One region of the Morganella sp. BCCO 40_0007 genome, then DNA from elsewhere that is predicted to be linked to it. Evidence: predicted binding sites of a transcription regulator. Region 1 holds the regulator's gene; each other region holds the start of a gene.
The links. Region 1 encodes CRP, which controls carbon source genes, mostly activating them, when cyclic AMP is high. Its sites were predicted from a motif close to ATGTGANNNNNNTCACAT; they were not measured.
Positions count from the first base shown of each region.

Region 2: the regulator CRP is predicted to act here: its motif matches at 1,884-1,901, upstream of rbsD (D-ribose pyranase).
Region 3: the regulator CRP is predicted to act here: its motif matches at 1,625-1,642, upstream of deoC (deoxyribose-phosphate aldolase).
Region 4: the regulator CRP is predicted to act here: its motif matches at 2,330-2,347, upstream of msrB (peptide-methionine (R)-S-oxide reductase MsrB).

Region 1 covers NZ_JAVBIN010000004.1:19,379-22,759, reverse strand. The annotation lists gene R5268_RS05885 (aminodeoxychorismate synthase component II) at 1-386, shown strand, start outside; gene R5268_RS05880 (aspartate aminotransferase family protein) at 499-1,719, shown strand; gene crp (cAMP-activated global transcriptional regulator CRP) at 2,131-2,763, opposite strand; gene R5268_RS05870 (OsmC family protein) at 3,067-3,381, shown strand, end outside.
Region 2 covers NZ_JAVBIN010000012.1:176,058-179,438, reverse strand. The annotation lists gene rbsA (ribose ABC transporter ATP-binding protein RbsA) at 1-1,376, opposite strand, end outside; gene rbsD (D-ribose pyranase) at 1,384-1,803, opposite strand; gene R5268_RS15645 (lytic polysaccharide monooxygenase) at 2,126-2,701, shown strand; gene ravA (ATPase RavA) at 2,861-3,381, shown strand, end outside.
Region 3 covers NZ_JAVBIN010000009.1:21,330-24,710, forward strand. The annotation lists gene R5268_RS11960 (NupC/NupG family nucleoside CNT transporter) at 212-1,477, shown strand; gene deoC (deoxyribose-phosphate aldolase) at 1,923-2,702, shown strand; gene deoA (thymidine phosphorylase) at 2,796-3,381, shown strand, end outside.
Region 4 covers NZ_JAVBIN010000007.1:168,208-171,588, reverse strand. The annotation lists gene R5268_RS10285 (D-hexose-6-phosphate mutarotase) at 1-101, opposite strand, end outside; gene R5268_RS10280 (hypothetical protein) at 207-683, opposite strand; gene gapA (glyceraldehyde-3-phosphate dehydrogenase) at 1,139-2,134, opposite strand; gene msrB (peptide-methionine (R)-S-oxide reductase MsrB) at 2,464-2,877, shown strand; gene R5268_RS10265 (YeaC family protein) at 2,981-3,256, shown strand; gene pncA (bifunctional nicotinamidase/pyrazinamidase) at 3,299-3,381, opposite strand, start outside.

The sequences.
Region 1 (3,381 bases):
ATGCCGTCAGTCATTTCGCCGGTGAGATTCCGATCCTCGGGGTTTGCCTCGGGCATCAGGCTATCGGTCAGGCGTTTGGCGCACAGGTGGTGAAGGCACGTAAAGTCATGCACGGCAAAACCACCGCAATCCATCATAATCAGCAGGGGGTGTTCAAAGGGCTGAACCGTCCGCTGACCGTCACCCGCTATCATTCACTGGTGATTGCCCCGGAAACACTGCCGGCCTCTTTTGAAGTCACGGCATGGAGCCTGCACGACGGTAATGTGGATGAAATCATGGGTATCCGCCATAAAACCCTGCCGATTGAAGGTGTGCAATTCCATCCGGAAAGTATTCTCAGTGAACAGGGGCATGAACTCCTGAATAATTTCCTGAAATACTAATCAGTTATCGATTATTTTATCCTAGGTTCTGTTTTTTCATTCGTTTTAATTTGATTTTTTATTCATATTTGGTGATTATATTTTCACTTGTGGATAGATCAGGTAAGGAACGATGACAAAACAGAATGCGGTAACGCGCGGCACTTATGATGAAGTAATGCTGCCAATTTATGCACCGGCTGATTTTATTCCTGTCAGAGGACAGGGAAGCCGTGTATGGGATCAGAACGGCACCGAATATGTCGATTTTGCCGGTGGTATTGCCGTACTGGCTCTGGGGCATTGTCATCCGGCGCTGGTCGCTGCGCTGAAAACCCAGAGTGAGTCACTCTGGCATGTCAGCAATATTTTTACCAATGAACCGGCACTGACACTGGCGCAGAAGCTGATAAAACACACGTTCGCGGAACGGGTTTTCTTTGCCAACTCCGGCGCGGAGGCGAATGAAGCTGCATTCAAACTGGCACGTCATTATGCACTGACCCGTCATCATCCTTATAAAACCAAAATTATTGCTTTTCACCATGGCTTCCACGGCCGGACACTTTTCACTGTTTCTGTCGGCGGCCAGCCGAAATATGCCGATGGCTTCGGGCCGAAACCGGCAGATATTATTCATGTACCTTTCAACGACCTCGATGCTGTCAAAGCGGTGATGGACGATCACACCTGTGCCGTGGTTCTGGAACCTATCCAGGGTGAGGGGGGGATCACGCCTGCCACTCCTGCTTTTATGCAGGGTGTGCGTGATCTGTGTGATAAACATCAGGCATTGCTGGTCTTTGATGAAGTGCAAAGCGGGATGGGGCGCAGCGGAAAACTGTTTGCCTATATGGATTACGGCATTGAGCCGGACATTCTGACCACGGCGAAAGCGCTGGGTGGTGGTTTTCCGATCAGTGCGATGCTGACAAAACAGGCGATCGCGCAGGTCATGGTGCCCGGTACCCACGGTACCACCTATGGCGGCAATCCGCTGGCCTGCGCTGTCGGCAATGCCGCCTTTGATCTGATTAATGACCCGGCGCTGCTGGCGGGAGTGGATGAACGTCACCGGTGGTTTGCCGATGCTCTGCAATCCCTGAACAGCACATTTGGCGCGTTTGCGGAGATCCGCGGTAAAGGGTTGCTGATAGGTGCCGAACTGGCGGGTATCTTCCGCGATCAATCAAAAATACTGCTGGGACTCGCGGCCAAAAATGGCCTGATGCTGCTGAATGCCGGCACCAATGTTCTGCGTTTTACGCCGTCGCTGATTATTGAAAAAGCAGATGTGGATGAGGGAATGAAACGACTGGCAAAAACCCTGAATGACTTCCGGGAAATGCAGTAATTTTACCGCATTAACGTATTTAACTAACTGATTTGTATATTTTATTATTGTTTTTGTCATGATAAGTTTGCCGGATGTTTATCTGCTTTCAGTAAAATAATAACAATCCGGCTTTCAGGCAAATTTGAAGAATTTCTTCATGGCAGCTTTTATGTTCATCTTTACCAAGGGCTGGTCTTGGTGAAGGAGGTAAAGGGTATGTACTTAAAACACGACATTTCTGAGATAAAAAAATGAACATTGCAGAGCGTAAAACAGCAGCAATGCGTCAGTTGAAAGCATCCTTTGATCAAGCCTGCCGTGAAGGAAAGCTGCGATACCGCAGGGCAGATATTCTTCAGTAATCACTGATGATTAAGAAAAGAAAAACAGGCGCAATTGCGCCTGTTTTGGTGATAAAGGTCGTCCGGATTAACGGGTGCCGTATACCACGATGGTTTTACCGTGTGCGGAGATCAGGTTCTGATCTTCCAGCATCTTCAGAATACGGCCGACTGTTTCGCGGGAACATCCCACAATCTGGCCGATTTCCTGACGGGTAATTTTGATTTGCATACCGTCCGGGTGCGTCATCGCATCCGGCTGTTTCGCCAGGTTCAGTAATGTCTGGGCGATGCGGCCTGTCACATCAAGGAATGCAAGGTTTCCGACCTTTTCTGATGTGGTTTGCAGGCGGCTTGCCATCTGCGCGGAAAGGCGCATAAGGATATCCGGGTTAACCTGGATAAGCTGGCGGAACTTTTTGTACGAGATTTCTGCAACTTCGCAGGCGCTTTTTGCCCGTACCCACGCTGTACGTTCCTGACCTTCCTCAAATAATCCGAGTTCACCGATGAAATCACCCTGATTGAGATAGGATAAAATCATCTCTTTGCCTTCTTCATCTTTGATCAGTACCGCAACAGAACCTTTTACAATGTAGTAGAGTGTTTCTGCCTTTTCGCCCTGATGAATAAGTGTGCTTTTGGATGGATATTTGTGGATATGGCAGTGAGACAAAAACCATTCAAGCGTGGGGTCTGTTTGTGGCTTGCCGAGAACCATTCGCGTTATCCTCTGTTGTTAGTTATTGCAAACCGTTGTTTACGCTCTGCAATTATATAAAGTCTTAGCTTATCATATTAACTTGCTGAATTTCCGGCAAGTTAGTTTATTAAAATAGTATAATAATCCACACGGAAAGATATTGATCTTAGCCATAGATAAATCCTTGCCGTGTTTTTAGCACAGGAAAACAGTCCTGTCTTCCACTGTCTCGCTTCAGCATAATAAACTATGAGATAGATTGCCAGCCCGTGAATGAAAGGGTAGTCTGTCGTGAATTATATTGATGATGAGGGTATAAAAATGGAAGCGCGTGTAAAGTGGGTTGAGAACATGACTTTCTTAGGGGAATCCGCGTCAGGACACCAGATTACGATGGACGGTAATGCCGGTGAAAAAGCCCCGAACCCGATGGAGATGGTACTGATGGCAACCGGCGGCTGCAGCGCCATTGATGTTGTCTCTATTTTGCAAAAAGGCCGTAATCAAGTCATTGATTGTGATGTAAAACTTACTGCTGAACGTCGTGAAACCGCGCCGCGTTTATTCACTCACATCAATCTGCATTTTATTGTAACCGGTCGTGACCTGACAGAAAACGTTGTCGGGCGTGCCGTG
Region 2 (3,381 bases), on a different contig from region 1:
ATCACTTCCGGCATTTCCGATGAAATAAGGATGATACTCAGGCCTTCCTGTTTAAATTTGTTGATCAGCTGATAAATCTCTTTCTTCGCCCCGACATCCACACCGCGTGTCGGTTCATCGAGGATCAGGACTTTCGGCCGGGTCATCAGACCGCGGGCGATGGCCACTTTCTGCTGATTACCGCCGGATAAAAATCCGATGATTTGATCCATACCCGGGGTTTTGATATTGAACAGCTGAATAAAATCACTGACGGTCAGATGCTCTTCTTTATGATTAAGGCGTCCGGTTTTGCTGCTGAAATACGGCAGCGCCGTCAGAGACATATTCTCTTTTACTGACATCCCCAGTACCAGACCATCACGTTTGCGGTCTTCGGAGATATACACGATACCGTTATTCAGTCCGGCTTTCGGCGAGTTTATCTGACAAACTTTGCCGTCCATTTCGACAGTACCGCCGGTTTTTGCCATCGCACCGTAAATGATTTTCATCAGTTCAGTACGTCCCGCGCCCATCAGCCCGGAAACACCGAGAATTTCGTTTTCATGCAGTGTGAAACTGACATCATGCACATCGCGGCCGCACAGGTTTTTCACCACCAGCTTCTCTTTGCCGCGCGGCAGATTCAGACGCGGATACTGATCTTCCAGCTTGCGCCCGACCATCATTTCAATCAGGGTATCTTCTGTCAGGTCAGATACCGGTTTTTCACCGATAAACTGACCGTCACGGAATACCGTCACATCATCGCAAATCTCAAAAATCTCTTTCAGACGGTGAGAGATATAGACAATCCCGCAGCCCTGCTCACGCAATTCGCGGATCACACTGAAAAGTGATTCGGTTTCAGTGTCGGTCAGTGCGTCCGTCGGTTCATCCATGATGATGACTTTCGACTCAAAGCTGAGCACCTTGGCGATTTCCACCATCTGCTGATCGCCGATAGACAGTTCCGCCACCAGCCGGTGACTGCTGTAAGAAAGATTCAGACGGGCCAGTAACTTATCCGCTTCGGCATACATCTTTTTCCAGTCGATATTGCCGAAACGGCCGGTGAATTCTCGGCCGAGGAAAATATTTTCTGCAATCGTCAGTTCCGGGATCAGGTTCAGTTCCTGATGGATAATCCCGATACCGGCTTCCTGAGACGATTTCGGCCCCGTAAACTGACGCTCCTGCCCCAGAAACAGAATCTGACCGGCATCTTTTTTATAGATCCCGGTCAGCACTTTCATCATGGTGGATTTACCGGCGCCGTTCTCTCCGACCAGCGCCATCACTCTGCCGGGATAAACCCGCAGGGCGGCACCGGATAAGGCTTTCACACCCGGGAAAGCTTTATCGATACCTTTGAGTTCAAGTAACGGTTCCATAGACACCTCAGAATGTCACGCCGGAGAACAGCATCACATTGGCAAACGGTGTGCACTCACCGGTCCGGATCACGGCACGGCTGTTTTGTGTCTGTAATTTGAAAGAAGCATGAGTAACATACTGAATCTGAATCACATTCCCCTGCTGTAATTCCAGGGCTTTCAGATGAGCCACAATCGCATCATGCAGTTCACTGTTGTGTGTCTGGATATCTTCCGCCATCAGAGCGGCTTCCACCTGCATCTCCTGTGTGATGACTTTAAACACCGACATAAAATCAGGCACACCCTGTGTTAATGCCAGATCAATACGCGGTGTGGCGGGCGGGATCGGCAGCCCGGCATCAGCAACAGTAATATGGTCGGTATGACCCAGACGCGCGATAACTGCGGAAACATCACCGTTCAGTAAAGCCCCTTTCTTCATAAAATCCTCCTGAGCGAAACGTTTCGCTTTTAAACTATGGTAGAAAAAATACGGGAAAACTCAATATTCATTCCCGAAAAATGTGATGGTGATCGAAACGTTTCGCTTGTGAATGTGTTAAATAAAAAATATAACTGATTGAATGAGTTATAGCTGAATGGATTCAATTATACCGGCAGCTTCCCCCCTGAAATCACCGGTTCCCCTCCCGGATATCCCGGATTTTTTATCACTCTGTTACACCACTGATAAGTTATGACATCGCAGAACATATCCCGGTGTTGTTATGTTGATTTCCCCCTCTCATACCGGAGATCTTCTTATGATAAAAAAAACGGCATTTGCCGGCATACTTTTCTGTTTACTGACTTCACAGGCGTTTGCTCACGGCTATATCACTGAACCGGCCTCACGGGCAGCAAATTGCCGTGACGGTGAAAATCCCGCTGCAATGTGTGGCTCCGCCCAATGGGAACCACAAAGTATTGAAACATTATCCGGATTTCCGGACGGAAAATTCCCGCCGGACGGCCGGCTTGCCAGCGGGGGTATTGAGCGTTTTCTGCCACTCGATACCCCCGGTGATAACTGGCATCAGATAACGGTAAAACCGGGAACCGCCATGTTCACCTGGAAAATAACAGCTGCCCACAAAACCCGTAACTGGCGTTACTACATCACCAGGCCGGACTGGCAGCCGGGAGCCCCGCTGACCCGGGCATCATTTGAATCCGAACCATTCTGTAGTTATGACGGTAAAAATCAGGTTCCGCCGCAGACAGTGACACATCAGTGCACCATTCCGGAACGGAGCGGCTATCAGATTATTTACGGTGTATGGGAAATCGCGGATACCGCCAACAGTTTCTATCAGGTGATTGATGTCCGGTTTGACTGATGTTCTGTTTTACTGATTAACAGCATTGCCGGTATCCCCGGCAATTTTTTTATCACTATTTGCGCAAAAAGCAGAAGAAACGTGATTTTACGCAGTAAACGCGGTAGCTTTTTTAGTTTATAAACGCAGAAACTGCATCAGTAAATTCACGGGAGTCCCATGCAACGTTCTGAACGTATCGCCCGGCTGAGCCGACATCTGGAATCCGGGCTGTATGAACGACAGCACGCCATCCGGCTCTGCTTACTGGCAACCCTCAGCGGGGAAAGTGTTTTTCTGCTCGGCCCGCCGGGAATAGCCAAAAGTATGATTGCACGGCGGATGAAACTGGTTTTCAGTGACGCCCGTGCCTTTGAGTATCTGATGACCCGCTTCTCCACCCCGGAGGAGATCTTCGGCCCGCTCTCAATTCAGGCACTGAAAGATGAAGGGAAATATCAGCGCATCACGCAGGGATATCTGCCGGATGCGGAAATCGTGTTTCTCGACGAAATCTGGAAAGCCGGTCCCGCTATCCTTAATACCCTGCTGACCGCGATTAACGAACGCAAATACCGTAACGGCGACAGCGAAAGCGCTATCCCGATGCGGTTGCTGGTGGCCGCCTCCAACGAACTGCCGGATAACGACAGCAGCCTGGAAGCCCTCTATGACCGGATGCTGATCCGCTTATGGCTGGA
Region 3 (3,381 bases), on a different contig from region 1:
ATTTTTCAGAGAAAAACAGTTGAATAATGTGATTGTCATCATGTTTTCGTATTTTTTGTTACTTTTTTCAGTCGTTATTTGTGACGCAAGTTGATTGTTAACCGGACTGACCGGGTATAATCAGCGCCACAGGGTCCTGCTCTGAGCTGCATGCGGAACAGGACTATTAATCTTCATTATCGTGAACAGGGATACTTCCATGCAACTCCTTATGAGTCTGGTCGGGATGGCAGTGCTGATCTTTATCGCAGTACTGTTTTCCAGTGATCGCCGGGCAATCAAACTGCGGACTGTTATCGGTGCCTTTATTATTCAGGTGCTGATCGGCGCGCTGGTTCTTTATGTCCCGATGGGACGCAAAATCCTCCTTGCAATGTCTGACGGTGTCGCCAGCGTTATCGGCTACGGCCAGAAAGGGATGGACTTCATTTTCGGCGGCCTGGTCTCTGACAAAATGTTTGAGGTATTCGGTGGCGGTGGTTTCGTCTTTGCCCTGCGTGTTCTGCCGGTTATTGTGTTCTTCTCCTCGCTGATTGCTGTTCTGTATTACCTCGGTATTATGCAGTTTGTGATTAAAATTCTCGGCGGCGGCTTACAGAAACTGCTGGGCACATCCCGTACCGAATCCCTGTCCGCGACAGCCAACATCTTTGTGGGACAAACAGAAGCCCCGCTGGTGGTGCGTCCGTATATCTCCGGGATGACCAATTCCGAACTGTTCGCGGTAATGTGTGGTGGTCTGGCATCCGTGGCCGGTTCTGTTCTAGCAGGGTATGCGCAGATGGGCGTTCCGCTGGAGTACCTGATCGCAGCATCCTTTATGGCGGCACCGGGTGGTCTGCTGTTTGCGAAACTGATGGTACCTGAGACCGAGCACTTTGATGACCGTACCGAAGCCATGGCCGGTATGGCGGAAGAAGAGCGCCCTGCCAACATCATTGATGCGGCGGCAAGCGGTGCCTCTTCCGGTATGCAACTGGCGCTGAACGTAGGTGCAATGCTGCTGGCGTTTATCGCGCTGATCGCGTTAATCAACGGGATCTTAGGCGGTGTCGGCGGCTGGTTTGACTATCCGCAGCTGTCACTGGAACTGATCCTCGGCTGGCTCTTCTCACCAATTGCTTTCCTGATCGGTGTACCGTGGAATGAAGCGATGACTGCCGGTTCGTTTATCGGACAAAAAGTGGTGGTCAACGAATTTGTTGCCTTCATGAACTTCGGTGAATACATGAAGCCGGATGCACAGGTTATTGCTGCCGGTTTACAGCCGCTGTCTGATCACACCAAAGCGATTATCTCCTTTGCATTGTGCGGCTTTGCCAACCTGTCTTCAGTTGCGATCCTGCTGGGTGGTCTGGGCGGTATGGCGCCTAACCGCCGTAAAGACGTGGCACGTCTGGGTATGAAAGCGGTAATGGCCGGTACACTCTCCAACCTGATGAGTGCAACCATCGCCGGTTTCTTCCTGGCACTGTAACTGCTCCTCCCGCACAGGTGAACCCGGTTCACCTGTGCGTTTTACTGATTCGGTGTACTTGTCTTTCTGTCTCTCCCTGTCTATCTGTTTCCTGCGCTATACTATGCTGTGAATATGTGCTGTTATTTTGTGCATATCAGGCTGTTATTGTGATTTTTATCACATAACTGTATGTATTGATGTAAATGCCGTTATATAAACGTGATGAAAGGCACGTATTATAGTGCCAAGACATGCTCCAATAAGGCATGGATACCTTATAACGGATTCGGTGTTCTGTTTACAGTCACCTGTATTACAGCGCGGTGAGAAGGACCTCAGCGTTAACTCTTATCACAAGAGAGGCAACGTCTTCACGGAACCAAGTCCCGCTCGCCAACACATTTTGCATCGTTCAGATATTGCGTCTGCCCGCTCATGGCGCAGACATACGTTGGAGAGTTTTATGACCGATTTAACCGCCGCAGCGCAGCGCGCGTTGTCTTTAATGGATTTAACCACCCTGAATGATGATGATACTGACGCGAAAGTCACTGCGTTGTGTCATCAGGCGAAAAGCCCGGCAGGCCAGACTGCGGCTGTCTGTATTTATCCGCGTTTTATCCCGTTAGCCCGTAAAGTTCTGCGTGAGCAGGGTACACCGGAAGTGCGTATCGCAACTGTCACCAATTTCCCGCACGGTAATGATGATATTGAAATCGCGCTGGCGGAAACCAATGCCGCGATTGCTTACGGCGCAGATGATGTGGATGTGGTATTCCCGTACCGTGCTCTGATGGCCGGTAATACGCAGGTTGGTTTTGATATGGTAAAAGCCTGCAAAGAAGCCTGTGCCAAACACAATGTACTGCTGAAAGTGATCATCGAAAGCGGTGAGCTGAAAGATCCGGCATTAATTCGCCAGGCATCTGAAATCTCCATCAAAGCCGGTGCTGACTTTATTAAAACCTCCACCGGTAAAGTTCCGGTCAACGCCACGCCGGAAACCGCGGAAATCATGATGACAGTGATCCATGATATGGGTGTTGGTAAAACCGTTGGTTTCAAACCGGCCGGTGGTGTCCGCACTGCGGAAGAAGCCGCGCAGTATCTGGCGATGGCTGACCGCATCATGGGGGAAGGCTGGGCCGACTCCCGCCACTTCCGCTTTGGTGCATCCAGCCTGTTGGCCAGCCTGCTTAATACGCTGGGCTATGCAGACGCCAAATCTGACAGCAAGTATTAATCACGTTTACCGGGCTGCTTTTGCAGTCCGGTTTTTTGATTAACCCGGCACCTCAGGTACCGGGACGGACCCGGTATTTTTAAGGAGAACACCGTGTTTCTGGCTCAGGAAATTATCCGCAAAAAACGGGACGGACATCCGCTCTCTGATGAGGAAATTCGTTTCTTTATTAACGGGGTACGTGATAATTCAGTCTCTGAGGGACAAATTGCGGCGCTGGCGATGACTATTTATTTCCATGATATGAACCCGCAGGAGCGCGTCTCGCTGACACTGGCGATGCGGGACTCCGGCTCGGTTCTGGACTGGAAACACCTTAATTTACCGGGACCGGTTGTGGATAAACATTCCACCGGTGGTGTCGGGGATGTAACCTCTCTGATGCTCGGGCCGATGGTCGCTGCCTGCGGCGGCTATATCCCGATGATCTCCGGCCGCGGCCTGGGGCATACCGGCGGTACGCTCGACAAACTGGAAGCGATTCCCGGTTTTGACATTTTCCCGGATGATGAAACCTTCCGCCGCATCATCAAAGAGACCGGTGTGGCGATTATCGGCCAGACCAACTCTCTGGCACCGGCGGACAAGCGTTTCTATGCGACCCGCGATATTACGGCAACCGTAGATTCAATCCCGCTTATCACCGCCTCTATCCTCGGCAAAAAACTGGCTGAAGGCC
Region 4 (3,381 bases), on a different contig from region 1:
GGATGGTCGATCACAATAACCGGCAGTTCCCCGATCTGACGCTGAGACAGCGAAGGGGTGATCGGACTGGTAACCGGTAATGCAAGAAGGCGCTCAATCATAATTTACCCTTTTGTAATAAAAACAGGACATTTACTCTGTACTTTACGACTGTTTACCACAAAACAAAAGAGCCGCAAAAGCGGCCCCGGGGATCTGCGGGGATTTTATGCCGCGATGGATATATTATCAAAGCAAGGATAGAAAAGATGATATGAAAGATTTGAAAAATTCGGTTCACTCAGTGAAGTGCCGCCGGTATTACTCATGATACTTTCATTTTTATAATGCGCGGTCATCAGTTGACAGGTCAGTGCAAGGTTCATCCGGTATGCTGCGCTATGAAGTATCTGAAGTTTTTCCGGTGTAATGCAGATCTCTTTATTCTGAGTATTGTCTGCCGGTTTTGCGGTAACAATATACTTGTCCTCATACCGGGAAGAATGATCTCTGGACAGACAAAAGCCCTGTTCTGCCATCTCAAGTACCATTTGTATGGTGTCTGCACTTTTTTGTGAAAACCCGCTTTCGGATGACAGATATTTATCCTGTTGTTTTTTTGAGCATATTATATGCTGCCTGTGCCGGGACAGATGAAGTGGATAAGACAGATAATTTACCGATTGATGCAGTTGCCAGTCCATTTTCTGCTGCAACAGGCTCGGTCTGACCCGGTAATACAACCCCGAGTTCCTGCGCGTACGCTTTTATTACGGGAGTCAGATAACATTCGGGGGTCATGCAGGTCAGCGCAATTAATCGTTCACACACTTTGCGGATATTATGATCTTTCTGTGTATGACATCCGGTTGAGAATGTTTTGAAACTATTAATAACGGAAGCGAGGTTGTCTTTCAGATAGCTGAAAACAGGCTGATTCTGAGTACAGCTTCCTGCTCGTAATGGCTGATATTCCGGAGCATGGGATATTATTTTCACGGTTACTTTCCTGTTGATGGTAGTCACCGGAAAAATAATATGAAACAGGTAACGAAATGTATTTAAAGATATCACCATTTAAATCTGCATGATGCTGTCACGATGTACAAAATAAAAAATGGCCGCAATTGCGGCCATTTCAGAGAACATGAGTGCAGACTTATTTGGAGATGTGTGCAATCAGATCCAGAACTTTATGAGAGTAGCCGGTTTCGTTGTCATACCAGGAAACCAGTTTCACAAAGTTGTCGTTCAGTGCGATACCGGCTTTGGCATCGAACACAGAAGTCAGTACTTCGCCGTTGAAGTCAGTGGAAACCACGTCATCTTCGGTGTAACCCATCACGCCTTTCAGCTCGCCTGCTGCAGCTGCTTTGATTGCTTCGCAGATTTCAGCGTAGGTTGCTGATTTTTCCAGACGGACAGTCAGGTCAACAACAGAAACGTTAGGGGTAGGAACACGGAAAGACATACCGGTCAGTTTACCGTTCAGTGCAGGGATAACTTTGCCCACTGCTTTTGCTGCGCCGGTAGAAGACGGGATGATGTTCTGGGATGCGCCGCGGCCGCCGCGCCAGTCTTTGTGTGAAGGACCGTCAACGGTTTTCTGAGTGGCGGTGGTGGCGTGAACAGTAGTCATCAGACCTTCAACGATACCGAACTTGTCGTTGATGACTTTTGCCAGTGGTGCCAGGCAGTTAGTGGTACAGGATGCGTTAGAAACGATTTCCTGGCCCGCGTAATCTTTGTGGTTAACACCCATAACAAACATCGGGGTTGCATCTTTGGAAGGGCCGGTCAGAACAACTTTCTTCGCGCCTGCCTGGATGTGTTTACGTGCAGTTTCGTCAGTCAGGAACAGACCGGTTGCTTCAGCAACAATATCAACACCGGCTTCGTTCCACTTCAGGTTTGCAGGGTCACGCTCGGCGGTAACGCGGATAGTTTTACCATTAACAACCAGATGGCCATCTTTCACTTCAACGGTTCCGTTAAAACGGCCGTGAGTTGAGTCGTACTTCAGCATGTATGCCATGTAATCTGCATCGAGCAGGTCGTTGATTGCAACGATTTCGATATCTGAACGCTCTTGTGCAGCACGGAATACGATACGGCCGATACGACCAAAACCATTAATACCTACTTTGATAGTCATAGTATTACCACCAGCTATTTGTTAGTGAATTAAAGTTGCTACTAAAGTTACCAAAACCTTGCCAGCCGTCAAGCGGAATCGTGTCAATTAATGTCATTTAACATTTGTTCTGCTCAACAAATCGCCACTTTCAGTAAATTTGTCGCCGCTATTATCGGGAGTTACCGGAATAAAGACAGCGTGTATGGGGCATAAATGTGAAGAATGTCACAAATAAGTGGTGTCAATGCTGACATGACAAGTTTAGAATAACATCCGGTCATTTGATGTTAATTTTTTGTTATTCTGTATTCTGACTGACCCTGCACAATAATGATAAGGATTCAGCTATGTCCGGGACTGATAAAAAGCGGGATACACCCGCTGAGCTGACAGAGATTCAGCGCTATGTCACACAGGAAGCGGGAACTGAGCACCCGTTTACCGGCCGCCTGCTCTATAATGAGAAACAGGGGGTATATCGTTGTATTTGTTGTGGTTCTCCGCTTTTTTATTCGGATACCAAGTTTGATGCCGGTTGCGGCTGGCCGAGTTTTTATGAACCGGTCAGCAAAAGTGCAGTCCGGTATATTGACGATACCTCACATGGCATGCATCGTATTGAGACCCGTTGCGGTCATTGTGATGCTCATCTGGGGCATGTTTTTCCTGACGGGCCGGCCCCGACAGGGCAGCGTTATTGTATTAATTCAGCATCCCTGAGTTTTGAAGATGAAAAAACAAAAGCGATAACAAACGGTTAGTTTGGTTATATTGAAATTTAACATTTGTATAACGACAGAAAAAACGATTCAGCTTCTGATGTGATAAAAACGTAAAATCAGACGCTTTCGGGGAAGGAAGAGTATGGAAATTGATGATTTATTGTCTGCCATGACGCCGGACGTATACGGACGCCTGGTGACAGCGGTTGAACTGGGTAAATGGGCGGACGGTGTACCACTGACGGAATCCCAGAAAAACAGTAGTCTGCAACTGGTGATGTTATGGCAGTCCCGGCATAATGCTGACCCTGCACATATGACGGTCGGTACTGACGGGGAGATCAGTCTGAAAAGCAAACAGGAACTGAAAGCGCTGTTTACCGACACGCACCTTGCCACACTGAAGCCGCAGGACTGAGAATAAAACGGGACAGTGCTTGCTGTCCCGTCATGACGATCGCTATTCTTTTTCGCCGCAGAACTGAGCCGCTGTCTGCAAAACCGCTCCGGCGTTTTCCATCTCTGTCAGTGCCGTGAGGCTGT